Regions from separate parts of the Propionispora vibrioides genome, predicted to be linked through region 2. Evidence: riboswitches for the same ligand, from Rfam matches in the RefSeq annotation. Region 2 holds a riboswitch; the other holds the start of a gene.
The links. Region 2 has a riboswitch for cobalamin ahead of cbiD (cobalt-precorrin-5B (C(1))-methyltransferase CbiD). Riboswitches for the same ligand answer to the same signal wherever they lie in the genome.
Positions count from the first base shown of each region.

Region 1: it holds a riboswitch for cobalamin, as region 2 does, so the genes downstream of both, BMW43_RS14830 (TonB-dependent receptor plug domain-containing protein) here and cbiD (cobalt-precorrin-5B (C(1))-methyltransferase CbiD) in region 2, are expected to answer to the same signal.

Region 1 is NZ_FODY01000020.1:52,792-60,111, forward strand. Features, by position in the region: gene BMW43_RS14825 (glycerol dehydrogenase) at 94-1,200, shown strand; cobalamin riboswitch at 1,295-1,475, shown strand; gene BMW43_RS14830 (TonB-dependent receptor plug domain-containing protein) at 1,632-3,539, shown strand; gene BMW43_RS14835 (sugar phosphate isomerase/epimerase family protein) at 3,612-4,574, shown strand; gene BMW43_RS14840 (ABC transporter substrate-binding protein) at 4,760-5,719, shown strand; gene BMW43_RS14845 (FecCD family ABC transporter permease) at 5,729-6,778, shown strand; gene BMW43_RS14850 (ABC transporter ATP-binding protein) at 6,775-7,320, shown strand, end outside.
Region 2 is NZ_FODY01000001.1:338,788-346,934, forward strand. Features, by position in the region: gene cobM (precorrin-4 C(11)-methyltransferase) at 1-640, opposite strand, end outside; gene cbiT (precorrin-6Y C5,15-methyltransferase (decarboxylating) subunit CbiT) at 660-1,256, opposite strand; gene cbiE (precorrin-6y C5,15-methyltransferase (decarboxylating) subunit CbiE) at 1,253-1,879, opposite strand; gene cbiD (cobalt-precorrin-5B (C(1))-methyltransferase CbiD) at 1,864-2,964, opposite strand; cobalamin riboswitch at 3,047-3,221, opposite strand; gene BMW43_RS01830 (2-oxoacid:acceptor oxidoreductase family protein) at 3,690-4,220, opposite strand; gene BMW43_RS01835 (thiamine pyrophosphate-dependent enzyme) at 4,220-5,041, opposite strand; gene BMW43_RS01840 (2-oxoacid:acceptor oxidoreductase subunit alpha) at 5,041-6,177, opposite strand; gene BMW43_RS01845 (4Fe-4S dicluster domain-containing protein) at 6,174-6,377, opposite strand; gene BMW43_RS01850 (GNAT family N-acetyltransferase) at 6,855-7,604, shown strand; gene BMW43_RS01855 (lysophospholipid acyltransferase family protein) at 7,802-8,147, shown strand, end outside.

The sequences.
Region 1 (7,320 bases), on a different contig from region 2:
CAAGGCCGTTGTCTGTCCGATTAGCGTAAGCATACTCCCGCAAAGGGAGTTTTTTTATTTATAAAAAAATTGAGAAGGTAAGGTGGGTATGATATGGAACGGATTATGATATCTCCCAGTCGGTATGTGCAAGGCAGTGGTGCCATGAAAAATATTGGCCGCCACATTTTGCTCTTAGGCAATTGTGCGCTGTGCATTGGTGGCAAACGGGGGCTGCAGTCGGTTGAAGCGGAATTACGGCAAAGCTGCAGCGAGCACCAGGTTACCTGCTCGTTGGAAACCTTTCGGGGCGAATGTTCGAAGGCTGAAATTGACAGACTGGTTGGCATCACGGAACGGCTTGGCGCTAATGTGATTGTCGGAGTCGGCGGCGGCAAAGCGCTGGATGTGGCTAAGGCAGTAGCTTATTACGCCAAGCTGCCGGTGGCGATTGTACCTACCATTGCTGCCACCGATGCACCCTGTAGTGCTTTGTCGGTTATTTATTCCGAACAGGGAGTCTTTGAGTCCTATCTGGTTCTGCCCAGAAATCCGGATTTGGTATTGGTGGATACGTCAATTATCGCCAAGGCGCCGATCCGCTTGTTTGTGTCCGGCATGGGTGACGCGCTGGCCACCTGGTTTGAGGCTGAGGCCTGCAGCAAAGCTCCGGCGCTTAATTTACCAGGCGGCTTGTCCACTGCGGCGGCGTTATGCCTGGCGCGGCTATGCTTTGATACTTTGCTGGACTATGGCTTTCCGGCCAAGCTGGCAGTGGAGAAGGGCGTCGTTACGGAGGCAGTGGAAAAGGTTGTAGAAGCCAATACTTTACTCAGTGGTCTGGGGTTTGAAAGCTCCGGGCTGGCGGCAGCGCATGCCGTACACAACGGGTTTACCCTGTTACCGGAAACTCATGCGATGTATCATGGTGAGAAGGTTGCTTTCGGCACGCTGGTGCAACTGGTAATGGAAAATAGAAAGACCGAAGAAATCGAGCGGGTTATAAAGTTTTGCATCGAGGTTGGGCTGCCGGTCACCTTGGCGGACATCGGCGTAAAACAAGTTTCCGATGAGAGAATCTACCAAGTGGCAGAAGCAGTTTGTGCCGGCGGCGAAACGGTGCATAATGAGCCCTTTGCCGTTACTGTCGACGGAGTCTATGCAGCCATTCTGGCGGCCGATGCGTGGGGCAAGCATTGCCTGAAAGAGTGGCGGAACTGAGCTTTTACAATAGTATACAGTATTTCACACCTGAACCGTTTGACATCGTTACCGTAATGTGCTATTTTTAACACGAAAGTTATAAATAGTACAAACTACATAGTAAGAAACAGGTGCCGTAAGGCTTAATAGGGAAGTCCGGTGTAATGCCGGCGCGGTCCCGCCACTGTAATGAGGAGCAAGGCCAAAAAAATGCCACTGGGATGAAAATCCTGGGAAGGTTTGGCTGCGCGATGATTCAGAGCCAGGAGAACTGCCTGTTTGACAATCACCGTTTGACCCACGAGCGATGGGAAGGGGATTTTAGATGCAGGTCTTTCGTTTTCATCTATCATCCCGGCTACATATGTGCCGGGATTTTTGATTGAGCGGCCCTATTTTCTAAGTCCTTCCCGCTCGCGTGGAGGACTTATTTTATTGGGGGGAAAACATTGAAAAGGAAAGGAAAACACAGTAAAGCCGTGCTCTGTGCCTTGCTCAGCAGCGCCGTTCTCTGCCAAATCCCGGGAATATCCTGGGCGGAAGGCGAGGATAACCAGTTTGATTTTGATCCCATCGTAGTAACAGCTACCAAGACACCGGTAAAGCTTTCAGAATCTAATGCCAACCTGACGGTGATTACCCGTAAGGATATTGAAGAACAGCATTACTCTGATTTATCGGAAGCCTTACGGAATGTACCCGGTGTAACCATCAATAATTTCGGTACAGGTATTGGTTATGAAGCGTCGAACATGCTGCGAATTAACGGTTCCGATAAAATCGTTGTATTAGTTGACGGTGTCAGAGTGGATGCGGCAGGGGTTAATTTTGCTGCCGCCGCATACGGCAATCTGGATAATGTGGAAAGAATTGAAATACTAAAAGGAGCCGCCGCCTCTCTATATGGGGCAAATGCCAAAGGCGGGGTTATTCAGATTATTACGCGAAAGGCTGAGGAAAACAAAAGTACGCTGACCTATACCGGCGGCAGCTATGATAAGGAAAACTATGCTTTCATGAATCAAGGCAAATCAGGCGATTACAGTTGGGTTGTTACCAGCCAGAAGGATATCATGGGAGATTATAGGGATGCTAACGGCACTACGGTTCCAGAGCACCGTAATGCAGAGACCACAACCTTTAAACTGACTAAGGCGATTAATGAAAAGTCGGACATAACCTTTGACTATCAGAAGTATCAGTCGGACTATATGTATTCGGGAACGAATTATTATCTAAGCCAGCGTAATCCGGGGAATATGGATAATTACAATTGGAAATTGATTTATAATAATCAATTAACGGACAATCTAAAAAACCGGCTGACTTTTTATAATGGTGTATATGATAATACGTTCCAAACCAATGATCCCTATTGGGGAATGGGTATAGGTACATCCTGGACAAAAGTAAAAACTATGCGGTTGCAGGACGAGTTTACTCAAACCTTTGCCGACAATCACACCGTTACCGGTGGTTTTGAATATTCACGGGACAAAGTGGTTTCCAGCGGGAATAAAAAGATCAGCAATTCTGCCTACTATGTTCAGGATGAGTGGGATTTGGACCGGCGATGGAAGCTGACTTCCGGCATCCGCTATGATGACAGTACGCAATACGGTTCCAATACTTCGCCACACGTCAATATCGGATATAAAGCCAGCGATGAGACAAATTACTATATTTCTTATAATAAATATTTTATTGTGCCGACCCCTTATCAAGTGTTTAATGACACTTACGGCAATTATAATTTGAAAGCGGAAAAAGGTGACAATCTGGAACTTGGTGTGAATCATCAATTAAGTGATACGTTGAGCACCGCATTTCATCTATTCAGAAGAGATTCCAGCAATGCCGTAGGGTTTGACATGAGTTCATATAAGTACGTTAATTTTGATGAAAAAGCTCATGGCTGGGACATTCAGTTAAACAAAAAGTTGACGGAGCAATTGAGTACATATATCGGTTATACTCACACTACTATCGATCCTACGGTTGAACGGTCGCAAAATGTAGATGGCTGTATTCCCAAAGGATACTGGAATGTAGGAGTAGATTATCGTCAGGAAAAATACGATGTTCATTTGCAGGGCCGTGGTGTGTTTGATAAACCAGGTCCGCAAAATAGTGCTGCTTATAGCAACTATTTTCCTGAAAACACCTATTGGGTATGGGATTTGGCCTTGAACTATAAAATAACCCCCAATACAAAAACCTTTTTGCGGGTTAATAATTTGTTAGATAAGTTCTATGCAGAACAGTCCTATGCCAGATCCGACTATGGCGGTAGTCCTGGTGAATGGTATACCAGCCCTGGCCGCAACTATCAACTCGGAGTTCAATATCAATTCTAAGCAACAGAGGAAAGAGAGAAGATGCCTGATGCCGGGGATCTTCTCTCGTAATTTTATTTTTGTGAGGAAGTCATGCTGCAACTTGTAAACTTATCCAACTACCAAACTGATTTAGATTTAATCAGCCATAGCGCCACCTGTCTTCGTCTGTTTCTGGAACGGAATCAGCTCGACGGTTTGGAGCTTATGCTCTGCGATGCCTGGGACAGCCGTATTCACCGGCCGGAATGGGTTTATGGCGTGCATTTGCGGTTTTGGCCCTATTGGCTGGATTTTTGGCGGGGCGATACGAAGGCTCTGGCGAAAAGTTTTAAGAATGAGGCAGAAATCAAAGCCTGCTATGGTGGTTTACACCGGGAAGATTGGCTTCAACTGTACCGGGAGAATATCCGCGCCGCCGGGCAGACTGGTGCCCGGTATGCGGTGTTTCATGTCAGTCATACTGCTCCAAGCGAAGCATTCGACTGGAACTTTCGATATAATGATTGCGAAGTAGTGGAGGCGGCTCTGGAAGTATTGAATAGTCTGGTCCAAGAAATACCGGAGCATATGACGTTGCTCCTGGAAAATCTTTGGTGGCCGGGAATGACTCTCACCAACAGGGATTTGACGGCCCGGCTTTTGGAAGGAATTGCCCATCCCAGAGTGGGCATTATGCTGGATACCGGTCACTTGATGAATACCAATCCGGCATTGACAACGGAAGAAGAGGGCGTGGCCTATATTATCGACACAGTAAAGGCACTGGGCAAATATAAAGAACGCATCAAAGGCATTCATCTGCACCGTTCCCTATCAGGGGAATATGTAAGGCGAAGCAGGCAAAAGCTAAAGACGGAATATACCATGGCGGAAACTATGAGCCATGTTTTGCGAATTGATGAGCATCTGCCGTTTAGCAGTCCGGCAGTCCGGCAACTCATTCAATATATACAGCCGGAGTATGTGGTGCATGAATTTATCCAGACTTCGCTGCAAGACTGGAGCGAGAAAATAACTCAGCAGCAGCAGGCCTTAGGCGTGTCTTCGAGCTAACGGAATGATCCATGGCGAGGTTTTTTTGCGCCAGGCGGATTATACCCCAAAGGGGCACGCGAATTTTTGCAGGAATAGCGGCCCCTATTCCAAAAAAAAATGTAATGAAGTATGGCATAAAAAGCGCCGTCAGGGAGCGTTTTGGATAGTTTGAAGATACGCCTTAGCGTAAGGAGGTAACCTTTTTGAAACAAAGATGGCTGAGCGTCTTATTCATATGGATGCTGCTGATGGCGTTGCTGAGCGGCTGCGGCCATGGCGCCGGGCAACAGCAGCCGGTGGCGGAAGATTATACGGTGACCGACAGTCAGGGGCACCCTCTGCAGTTAACCCATAAACCGCAGCGCATTGTTTCTCTGACGCTGGGAACCGACGAAATCATCACCGGACTGGTACCGGCGAACAGGATTGCCGCCCTGACTCATTTAGCGGAGGATGCGAGTATATCGAATATTGTGGAGCAGGCCGGAACGGTTCCGCATAAAATACGGGCCGAGGCGGAAACGGTGATTGCGCTGAACCCTGATCTGGTTTTGGTGGCCGACTGGCTGCCGGCCGATTTACCCCAGACGCTGCGTGATGCGGGTATACCTGTATACGTCTATAAAACTCCTCACACGATTAAGGAAGTGGAACAAACCATTACTGTCATCGCTCAGGTCGTGGGGGAAGCAGAGCAAGGCAGACAACTGGTCCGGACGATGGAGGAAAAACTGGCCGAGGTCCGGCGAAAACTGGACCCTGTACAAGCCGGGCAGGAGAAAGTCGTTGCCAAGCTGACGGCGGCCGGGGCAACCGGCGGGAAGGACAGTACGTTTGCCGATATCTGTGAGCAGGCCAGAACGGTCAGTGCGGCAGTAAAAGCCGGGCTTGGACCCTATGATATGATGACCAAGGAGCAACTGGTTGCTTCCCGGCCTGATGTTTTGCTGCTGCCGACCTGGGACTATCAAGGGAAAGCAAATCAGGAGACTTCGCGGACGGATATCATGAGCGATCCGGGACTGCAGAGTGTTCCTGCCGTACAAACAGACAGGCTGGAAGTCATTCCCGAACGGTATCTCAGTTGTACCTCCCAGTATATTGTATTTGGCGTTGAAGGAGTGGCCAAAGCGGCTTATCCGGATTATATGAATACCAAGTGAGGCTGATTAATGAACATATTACATAAATTAAGAGGCAAGTTCCTGCTTTTTACCGTGCTGTCTGTCGCCTTGCTGAGCACGGTAGGCTGGTCATTGATGACCGGACAGGTGACGGTGCCGGCCGATAGCGTGCTGGCAATTGCCGGACAGCAACTGGCGCTTCCTGTCGGTCAGGTTGCAATGCCTACGGCGGAACAGACCGCCGTTGTTTGGCATATCCGGCTGCCGCGGGTTCTGGTGGGAATCTTGGCCGGTGCCGCTTTGGCGGTGTCCGGTGCTGTTTTGCAGGGGATCTTTAATAATCCCCTGGCCGATCCGGGGATTATCGGAGTTTCCAGCGGAGCCGCTCTGGGGGCGGTGAGTGCCATCGCGCTGGGCTTGACTTCGCTAAACATCTTTTACATGCCCGTATGTGCCTTGCTGGGAGCTCTCCTGGCTGTCGGGCTTATCGTGCTGCTGGCGCTGCGTCAGGGGAAGCTGTCGCCGGCGATGCTGCTCCTGGGTGGGGTGGCGATCAGTATGCTGCTGGGTGCCGTGACGTCGGCTATATTGACAGTACTCAATGAGCAGCGGGTCAGAGAGTTTTTGTTCTGGCTGGTCGGCGGTCTGGACTACCGCCGCTGGGAGCATGTTTATATGGCTGCCGGGCCGGTGGTGTTGGGCATTATCGTCCTGTGCTGTATGGCGCGGCAGTTAAACGTTCTGATTCTAGGGGAACAGGAAGCCCGTGCGGTGGGAATGCCTGTGGCCAGGCTGCGCCTGACTTTTTTACTGCTGTCTTCGGTGACTACGGCCGCCGCCGTATGTGTAACGGGTACGATTGGATTTGTCGGCCTCTTGGTTCCCCATGTGATGCGGCTGTTGGCGGGACCGGAGCATCGTGTGCTTTTGCCGGCCTGTGCACTGGCCGGCGGCTTGTTTCTTGTGTTTTGTGACACCCTGGGCAGGGTTATTGTGCCAGCATTGGAGATTCGGGTAGGAATCATGACTGCTTTGGTCGGTGCGCCTTATTTTTTGTATTTGCTGTATAAGGCGCAACAAAAGGGAGGTCTGTCATGATGCAGGAGTCGGCTACGATCATTGATATCCGTCATATTCAGGTGGGTTACGGTCAAAAGACGGTAATCGGCGACGTGACGCTTACGGCAGGACCTGGAGAGCTTATTGGCATCCTTGGTCCTAACGGGTCGGGCAAAAGTACGCTATTGAAAAGTTTATGTGGTCTGTTGCCCTACAGTAAAGGTGAGGTGCTTTTATTTGGTAGACCGCTGCTGTCGATGAGCGAACGGGATAGAGCGCGCCAGGTGGCTTATATGCAGCAGGAAGTGCAGGTTTCCTTCGGGATAACGGCGCTGGATGCCGTGCTGACCGGCCGCTACCCTTATCTGCACTGGTGGCAGAATGAAAGCCCGGCCGACTACGCGATTGCCCGGCAATATATGTCCTTTGCCGGTGTGGGCGACCTGGCTCAGCGACCATTACATGAGCTGTCGGGGGGAGAACGGCAGCGGGTTATGCTGGCGAAAGCACTGGCTCAGGAAACGCCGCTGCTGTTTCTTGACGAACCGACTGCCAGTCTTGACCTTTCTTATCAGGAGGAA
Region 2 (8,147 bases):
CCGCCACCGTTCCGGCAATGGTGGCCAGTGTGCCGCGAAATATTTTTTGCTCCGGCCAGGAAGCCTTTTGCACAATGGCCACCGGCGTGTCCGGCGAATAGCCGCCGTCGACCAGTTCTTTGACCACCGTATCCATCATGTGCACACTTAAAAAGATGCACATGGTAGCATTATGGGCAGCCAGGCTGACAAGTTTCTCCTTATCCGGTACCGGGGTCCGGCCTTCCAGCCTTGTCACAATGACGGTCTGAGAGACCTCCGGCAAGGTGTATTCACATTTCAGCGCCGCCGCCGTAGCCAAAAACGAGCTGACTCCCGGTATTACCTCATAGGCAATATTGTGCTTAACCAGCGCGTCCATCTGTTCTTTAATCGCCCCGTAAATACTGGGGTCGCCGGTATGTAAACGGACCACCTTTTTTTGTTCGGCCACAGCCTTGACCATAACCTCAATCACTTCCGGCAAGGTCATCTTCGCGCTGTTATAAATGCTGGCCCCCTGCTTAGCCAGCGACAGCAACGCCGGATTGACCAGTGAGCCGGCATAAATGATCACATCGGCCTCACTGACCAACCGCTGCCCTTTAACCGTAATCAGTTCCGGATCGCCCGGACCTGCACCGACAAACCAAACCTGCATATCCATTCCTCCTGTATCTCTACACGCTACCTGCGCTTTTTACGTTCGCCTCAGCCGCGATAATATAAATGGGATTAAGAGCCTGCATCATATGGCTGGATGCGACTTTACGCAGCCTTGTCACCTGGGCGCAGATGGTTTCCACGGAAAATTCCGGACAACTGTCCAGAAAGGCCAGCGCCCGCTGCAGCGTTTCCACGGTCACAGCGGTGACAACCAGCCGGCCGCCCGGTTTCAGCAGTTGCCAGGCCTCGGTTAAAATAGCCTCCAGCTTCCCGCCGCTGCCACCGATCAAAATCACATCGGCCTGCGGTAACCCCTGCAGGGCTTCCGGCGCCGCCCCCGCTATCGGCCGGACCACCGCCGCAAACCGGGCCGCGTTCTGCTTGATCAGTTCAATGCCCTCCGGCTCCCGCTCAATCGCATATACCTCGCCGGAGCCGCTTTGCAGGGCCGCTTCAACCGACAGCGAACCGGTTCCGGCTCCAATATCAATCACCGTATCGCCGGGATTGATTTTCGCCCGCGCCAGTACAAGTATCCTGATCTCGGCTTTTGTCATCGGAATATTGCCCCGGATGAACCGGTCGTCGCTGATTCCCACATGATAGGTCATGCTTTCACCACCATCACACAATGTGAATATCCTTCCCTGTTACTTAACTCCTCTAAGGTAGCCGTAACAACCTGTTCATTCTCATAGGATAGCGCCAGGCAAACGACTGCCGGCGTGGCAGCCGGCCAGCCGGCCCGGAGCAAGTGCCGGGCGATGGTGCAGGAATTGTTTTCACTGTCTGTTAAAATCCCCAGTTTTTTATCACACCGGTAAGCCAGCCCTGTTTCATCCGCTTTGCGCCCATGCAGGCTGATCAGTGTGGCATCCTGCCAATAATCGCCTGTACGGGCAAATGCCAGTTGCAGGGAACTGATGCCGGGAATCACTTCGATGCACCCTTGGGGAAACTGGCGGCGAATCGCCGGCAACAAGCTGTAAAACCCCGGATCACCGGACACCATGACAACCACATCCTGCGCAGTCAGTTCCGCTTCTATATAAGACAACACGCCGGCAATATCGCCGTCAATGACTTTGCTTTTCACACCGGCCGGCGCCAGCGTTTCCAGCGCCCGTTTGCCGCCCACCAGAACGCGGGCCTGCTCAATGGTTCGCTTGGCAACCGGCAGCAGATAGTCCGCCGAGCCGGGGCCGATACCTACCACAATTATTTTATGTTCCACCCTAACTTCTCTCCTATCTTGACAGCACCTGCATCCATGCCCAATATAGCTCCCTGCAGCGTGACAATAACCGTTCCCACTTCCAGGTCCTGAAACACATACCGCATAGCCCGGTGAGTGGCCCTCTCCGCCAGCACTGCATATACTTGCCGCAAGCCGGCGTTTTCAATGATCGGCAGCGCGGCCTCGGTGGTGGCGCACCGCAAAATGGCCTGCACCGTCTGCTGTGACGCCCCTAACGCAGCAGCATAAGCCGCCAGTGTCTCCATGCGTCCGTCGGCCATACGGTTATGAGTGTGAAAAATGCCAGCCGCCACTTTGCAAATCTTGCCCAAATGTCCAAACAGCAAGACCTGCTTCATCCCGTACCGAACGGCCTGTTCTAACATGAAGCCGATAAAATTGCTGGTTTGCACAATCTGCTCGGCCGGCAGACCGCATTGTTTTATCGCAATGTCCTGGCCGATTTTGCCCGGCGCAAAGATCACCGTATCATAGCCGAGCGCCTTAACCACACTGATTTGAGGCGCTAAAGAATTTTTAAACGCCTCTTCCGACATGGGCTCCACAATCCCGGTTGTACCGATAATCGACAGTCCGCCGGCAATTCCCAGCACGGGATTCAAAGTACGGGCCGCCAACGCTTCACCGCCGGGAATGGATACGGTGACAACTGCGCCCCAGCCCGGTGGCAGAGCGTCCCGGACAGCCGACAGAATCATCTGGCGCGGCCCCGGATTAATGGCCGGTTCACCGACAGGCACGGACAAGCCGGGCAGCGTAACCGTTCCCACGCCGCTCCCCGCTCGTAAAACAATATCCGCGCCTTCCGCCACTTCCACTGCCGCCTCAATTGTAACGCCATTAGTAATATCGGGATCGTCACCGGCATCCTTCACAACCGCTGCTTTGCCGCCCCGTTCGGTTCTGCTGCTGCCGGCAATGACAACGGCGATAGGCTTTTGCTGCGGCGATAATACAACAACCTGTTCCACCGGCTGCCCGCGCCAGGCTGACACAGCGGCCTTGGCTGCCGCGGCCGCACAGGTACCTGTGGTAATCCCTGTTCGCATTTGCTTGGACAAACTAAAAAACCCCCTGTGACAAAGGGGTAAAAAGCAACACAATGTAGATTTTACCCACCTGCCCATCTTTCGTAGGTCATAACGGTGCGTGTTAAAATAGGCAGGTCTCCTGACTTCGGATCAACACATACCCGCACCTTCCCGGTTATCCCAGTGGCTAACGCGAATATACTCCCCATCACAGTGGCGGGACCGCTCCGGAATTTCACCGGCATTCCCTTTTAAGCATGACAAGCACCTATTTCCTTCCTTATTCAGCTACGGCAATATCGTCTGAAACCATCCTGCAACACCGGGAAATCACTCATTCTAGGTAACCACTGATTAAATGAACCTGCCGGCCTGGCGAGAGATTTTTTCGTCTGGCAAAGAAGTAAAACCGCAGGAATAGCGGCCCCTATGGCAAGGTTTTGCTGACGTAGCCAGGCGGAAAAAGATCCGTCAGGACGCGCAGCGTGAATTAATCAGTGGTTACCTATCAGCGGTTCCCTTGCAAATTTTGTCTTATTTTATCTTATTCCACCCCGGCGCCTTGTTTTCCTGCTTGGCCGGTCCGTTAAGACACTGTTTATTATTCCTGAGCACGTACACAGCCTGACGAACCCTTTTCCGCCAGACCGACAGGCTCATTACATCAATGGTTCCCTAACAGAGCCAGATTATACAGACAGACCGGATGTAAAAAGGAAACGTTCAACCTTGCCTGAACGTTTCCCTCCGAATAGCTACCGCTGGGCATATAACTGTTTACCCAAAGCCAGGGCTTTTTGATTTTTTTCTTCCGTACCGCGCGGCACCCGGGCCAGTACAGCCTTGGTTAAAGACTCTTCACTAACCGCGCCGGTCGCGGCCACCAGCGCCCCGAGTGCAATGATATTGGCAAACATGGCATTGCCCAGTTCCTCGCGGGCTGTCCTGGTAATCGGCAAGTCAATCACTTCGGCCTCACGGCCGGAGATTTCCTTTACCAGCGTGGAATCCGCCAGCAGTTTGCCGTTTTTCTTTAGAATACCGGCATACTTGTTGCAGGCTTCCTGGCTCATCACCAACAGAATATCCGGCGCCAATACCTTGGGATAATCAATCTCTTCTTCACTGATAATGACTTCGGCCTTACTTGCTCCGCCACGGGCTTCCGGTCCGTACGACTGGGTCTGTATGGCCTGTTTTCCGTCAAGAATGGCGGCCTCCGCTAAAATGATGCCGGCCAGAATCAACCCTTGTCCGCCGGTACCACTTAAACTGATTTCCAGCATTACGCCCTGCCCCCTTCCTGCAGCCGTGCCACCAATCTGGCATACTCCGCCGTATATTCCGCCGTGGGCGAATGGTAGAGCTCACCGATAACAAACTTGCCGGTCATTGCTTCCGGCGTCATCTTGGCCGCGGCCTTCACCATAACGGCATGGTCACGCTGCCATAGCAGCATGGCTGCCGCCGTAGGCATTTTGTTTTTCCGGCCATAACCGATCGGACACTGGGTTATACCGTCAATCACGGAGAACCCTTTATTCTCAATCCCTTTGACAATGAGATCTGTCAACATGGCGGCATGGTACGCGCTTCCCCGCGCCACATAGGTGGCACCGGCTGCAATAGCCAACTGGGCAATATCAAAGGACCGTTCCATATGACCGAACGGCGCCGTCGTAGACCGGCTATCGATAGGAGTCAACGGCGAAGACTGGCCGCCAGTCATACCGTAAATGCTGTTATTAAAGACAATCGTGGTAAGACCTATATTACGTCTGGCGGCATGAATGAAATGATTGCCCCCAATGGCAGTGCAATCACCGTCGCCGGTAATTACAATAACCTCCAGTTCGGGATTGGCCATTTTAATACCCGTAGCAACCGTCAGCGCCCTGCCATGGGCAGTATGAACCGTGTTGAAATTCATATAACCCGAGGCACGGGAAGAACAGCCAATGCCCGATACAATAATGGTCTTCTGCTGATCCAACTGCAGCTTGTCAATGGCCCGCAAAATAGCCGTCAGCAAAATACCGTTGCCGCAGCCCGGACACCAAATGTGCGGCAAAGCGGATTTACGCAAGTATTTTTCTATATCAGCCATTATTCCAGCCCCCCTGCCGCCAGGATCGGCCGCAAAATATCATCGGGACTGAAGAAAGTCCCGTCTACTTTAGTAACCGATACCACTTTTTCCTGCTTTACATACCGTTCAATCTCACAGGCCAACTGTCCGTAATTCATTTCAGGCACGATGATTTTCTTGGTCTTTTGCGCCTTCTGTTGCAGTAAGGCAGCCGGAAACGGCCATAGAGTAATCAGCTTAAGCAAACCGGCTTTCACACCTTGTTTGCGGGCCGCCTTAACTGCGGCAATAGCGGCCCGGGACGAGCCACCATAAGCGACGACAATGACTTCGGCATCTTCCAGAAAATGCTCGGTGTACAAGGTAAGCTCCGCCTGAGCCCGTTCGATTTTCGTATGCAGCCGGCGGACCAGTTCATCAGTCACGGCGGCGGACTGGGAAGGCTGTCCTTCATAATTATGCACCAGGCCCGTCACATGGTAAAAATACCCTTCTCCAAACGGCGCCATTGGCGGAACTCCGTCTTCGTCCGGCTTGTAAGCCCGATACTCGTCGGGAGAAACAGTCGGCTTTTTCCGGTTAACAACTTCCACTTCGGACAACTCTGGCAATTCGACCCGCTCCCGCATATGACCAATTACCTCATCCAACAACAAAATTACCGGTGTACGGAATTTTTCCGCAAAATTAACGGCTTTTACCGCGACATCAAAAGCTTCTCGCACCGACCCCGGCGACAAGGCAATCACACCCCGGTCACCATGAGTACCCCAGCGAGCCTGCATGACATCGCCCTGCGACGGAGATGTCGGCAGGCCGGTGCTTGGACCGGAACGCTGCACATTGACTACGACCAGCGGCAATTCGGCCATCGCCGCATAGCCAATCAATTCCTGTTTGAGGGAAAACCCCGGTCCGCTGGTAGCCGTTATGGCCTTGGCACCAGCCAGGGAAGCGCCAATAATCGCTCCCATACTGGCAATTTCATCTTCCATCTGAATAAATTTTCCACCCATACGAGGGAGTTTTTCAGCTAGAAATTCTGCTATTTCCGTGCTTGGCGTAATCGGATAGCCGGCAAAAAACGTAACGCCTGCGGCTAAAACCCCTTCTGCACAAGCCTGATTACCCTGCATTAAGCAAGCTTTGCTCATACCTTCTCCCCCTTGTCCTCTTTCGTTACTTTTATCGCTAAATCAGGACAGCGTAATTCACACAGACTACAGCAAATACACTTATCCTCATCTTTTACATACACTTTGCCAACTTCGTCCAGGTCCAGAACCTGTTTTGGACAAAAGGCTATGCAAATACCGCATCCCTTACAAAACTTACGGTTGACAGTCAGCGTCATATTCCTACCCCCTCACATGCCTAAGCTAGAAGAACAAATGTCTACCGTTTATCATTATACATCACAACCGGGCTACTATTCCATACCTAAAATGCAGATTTTCCCCATAAATACTTGATTTTTCTCCAAAAGCAAGCCAAGTTCCGAACTTTTAAATATTCACAATAAAATAGTAAATATTCACCACCTAGCCATAAATCAATAGTTTTAACGGCCAAAGGAGTCAGATATAACCGCCCCATTTTCATTTCCCCATATTCAACAGAAAACTCGCCGCGTCAAGTGTAACAAGGCACTAAGCAGTTTCTTAATACTTTACTAAAAGATAACGCAATATTAACGGAAACTTTGCAGAAATATGTAATGATTAGGGTGGCGGATAAAGCATCCGGTACACCACCGGCCAACACGCCGAGACTCGGTTCATAAACCAACGGTACACCGACTAAATTGCAAGCACACCGAGGAGGGTTACCCATGGAATTACGGGAAGGAAAGTACCTGCTAAAGCTGGCGGAAACACCGGCAGAGAAAGACCAGATTTATCTCCTTCGCTACCGTGTCTACTGTCAGGAACTCAATTTTTCAGGAAAAAAATATGAATATGCAAATACCAACCGCGAATACGATTATTTTGATCAGCTATGCGATCATCTGATCATCCGGGACGAAGAAAACGATTGCTGTGCCGGTACATTCCGTTTTTTGCCTGGCAGCCGGCTGGCATCACGCGAAACATTTTATTCGGAACAATGGTTTGATATTGGAGTGCTGCGCAATCAGCGGAGCCGCATTCTTGAGCTTGGCCGCGCCTGCATCGACGCCCAGTACAGAAATACCGTCGTGTTTAAGCTACTGTTTTCCGGCGTTGCCGCCTATTTGCGACTATATCCCCATGACTATTTGATCGGACTTACCACGCTGCCGGGCAATGCCAAGAACGATATCGGCCTGATCTCCCATTATCTGGCCGCCACCGCTGCCATCAATACAGGCTGGGGAATCAAACCCAAACGACGGCATTTACTGCCGGTTACCCAGGATACATTGGCGCCGGCCGGGGCCAACCAGCGAAAAGTTATTAAAAAGATGTCGACTCTTATGTTTGCCTATTATAAATACGGCGCTAGCTTCAGCAGTGAACCATCTGTCGATATGGACTTTGATCCACCGGTTTTTGATTTTTTCACCGTAATTGACGCACAGAAAATCCCTGCTTGGGCTTAAGCAACCACTGATTAATTCACACTGCGCGTCCTGACGGAGTTTTTTCCGTCTGACTGCGTCAGCAAAACCTTGAAATAGCTGCACTATTCCTGCGTTCTTGCTTCCTTGCCAGACAAAAAGATCTCTCGCCAGGCCGACAGGCTCATTTAATCAATGGTTGCTTAACAAACACAAAAAAAGAAAGGGCTGGCCCGGAATTGAAAATAAAACAGCGGATTTCTTTTTATCGTTGCTGGCTACGGATTAAAATAGGCGCACTGCTGCAAATTACCTTATCGTACATACTGGTACGCTGGCTGTTCAGAGGCGGCCGGTTACAAATAAATAACAGCACCGGCGAAGCGTTACAACCGCCGTTTCTCGTACTAGGCAATCATACTTCCAATATCGATCCGGCTTTGGTTCAGTTTATCCTGGCCCCTCAGCCCTGCTATTTTCTAACCACAAATTTTTACTTTCGCCATCCTCTTTGGGGAAAACTGCTACGACTGGCCGGGGCTATCCCCAAAGTCCAATTTCTGCCTGACCTGCGCGCAGCTCACA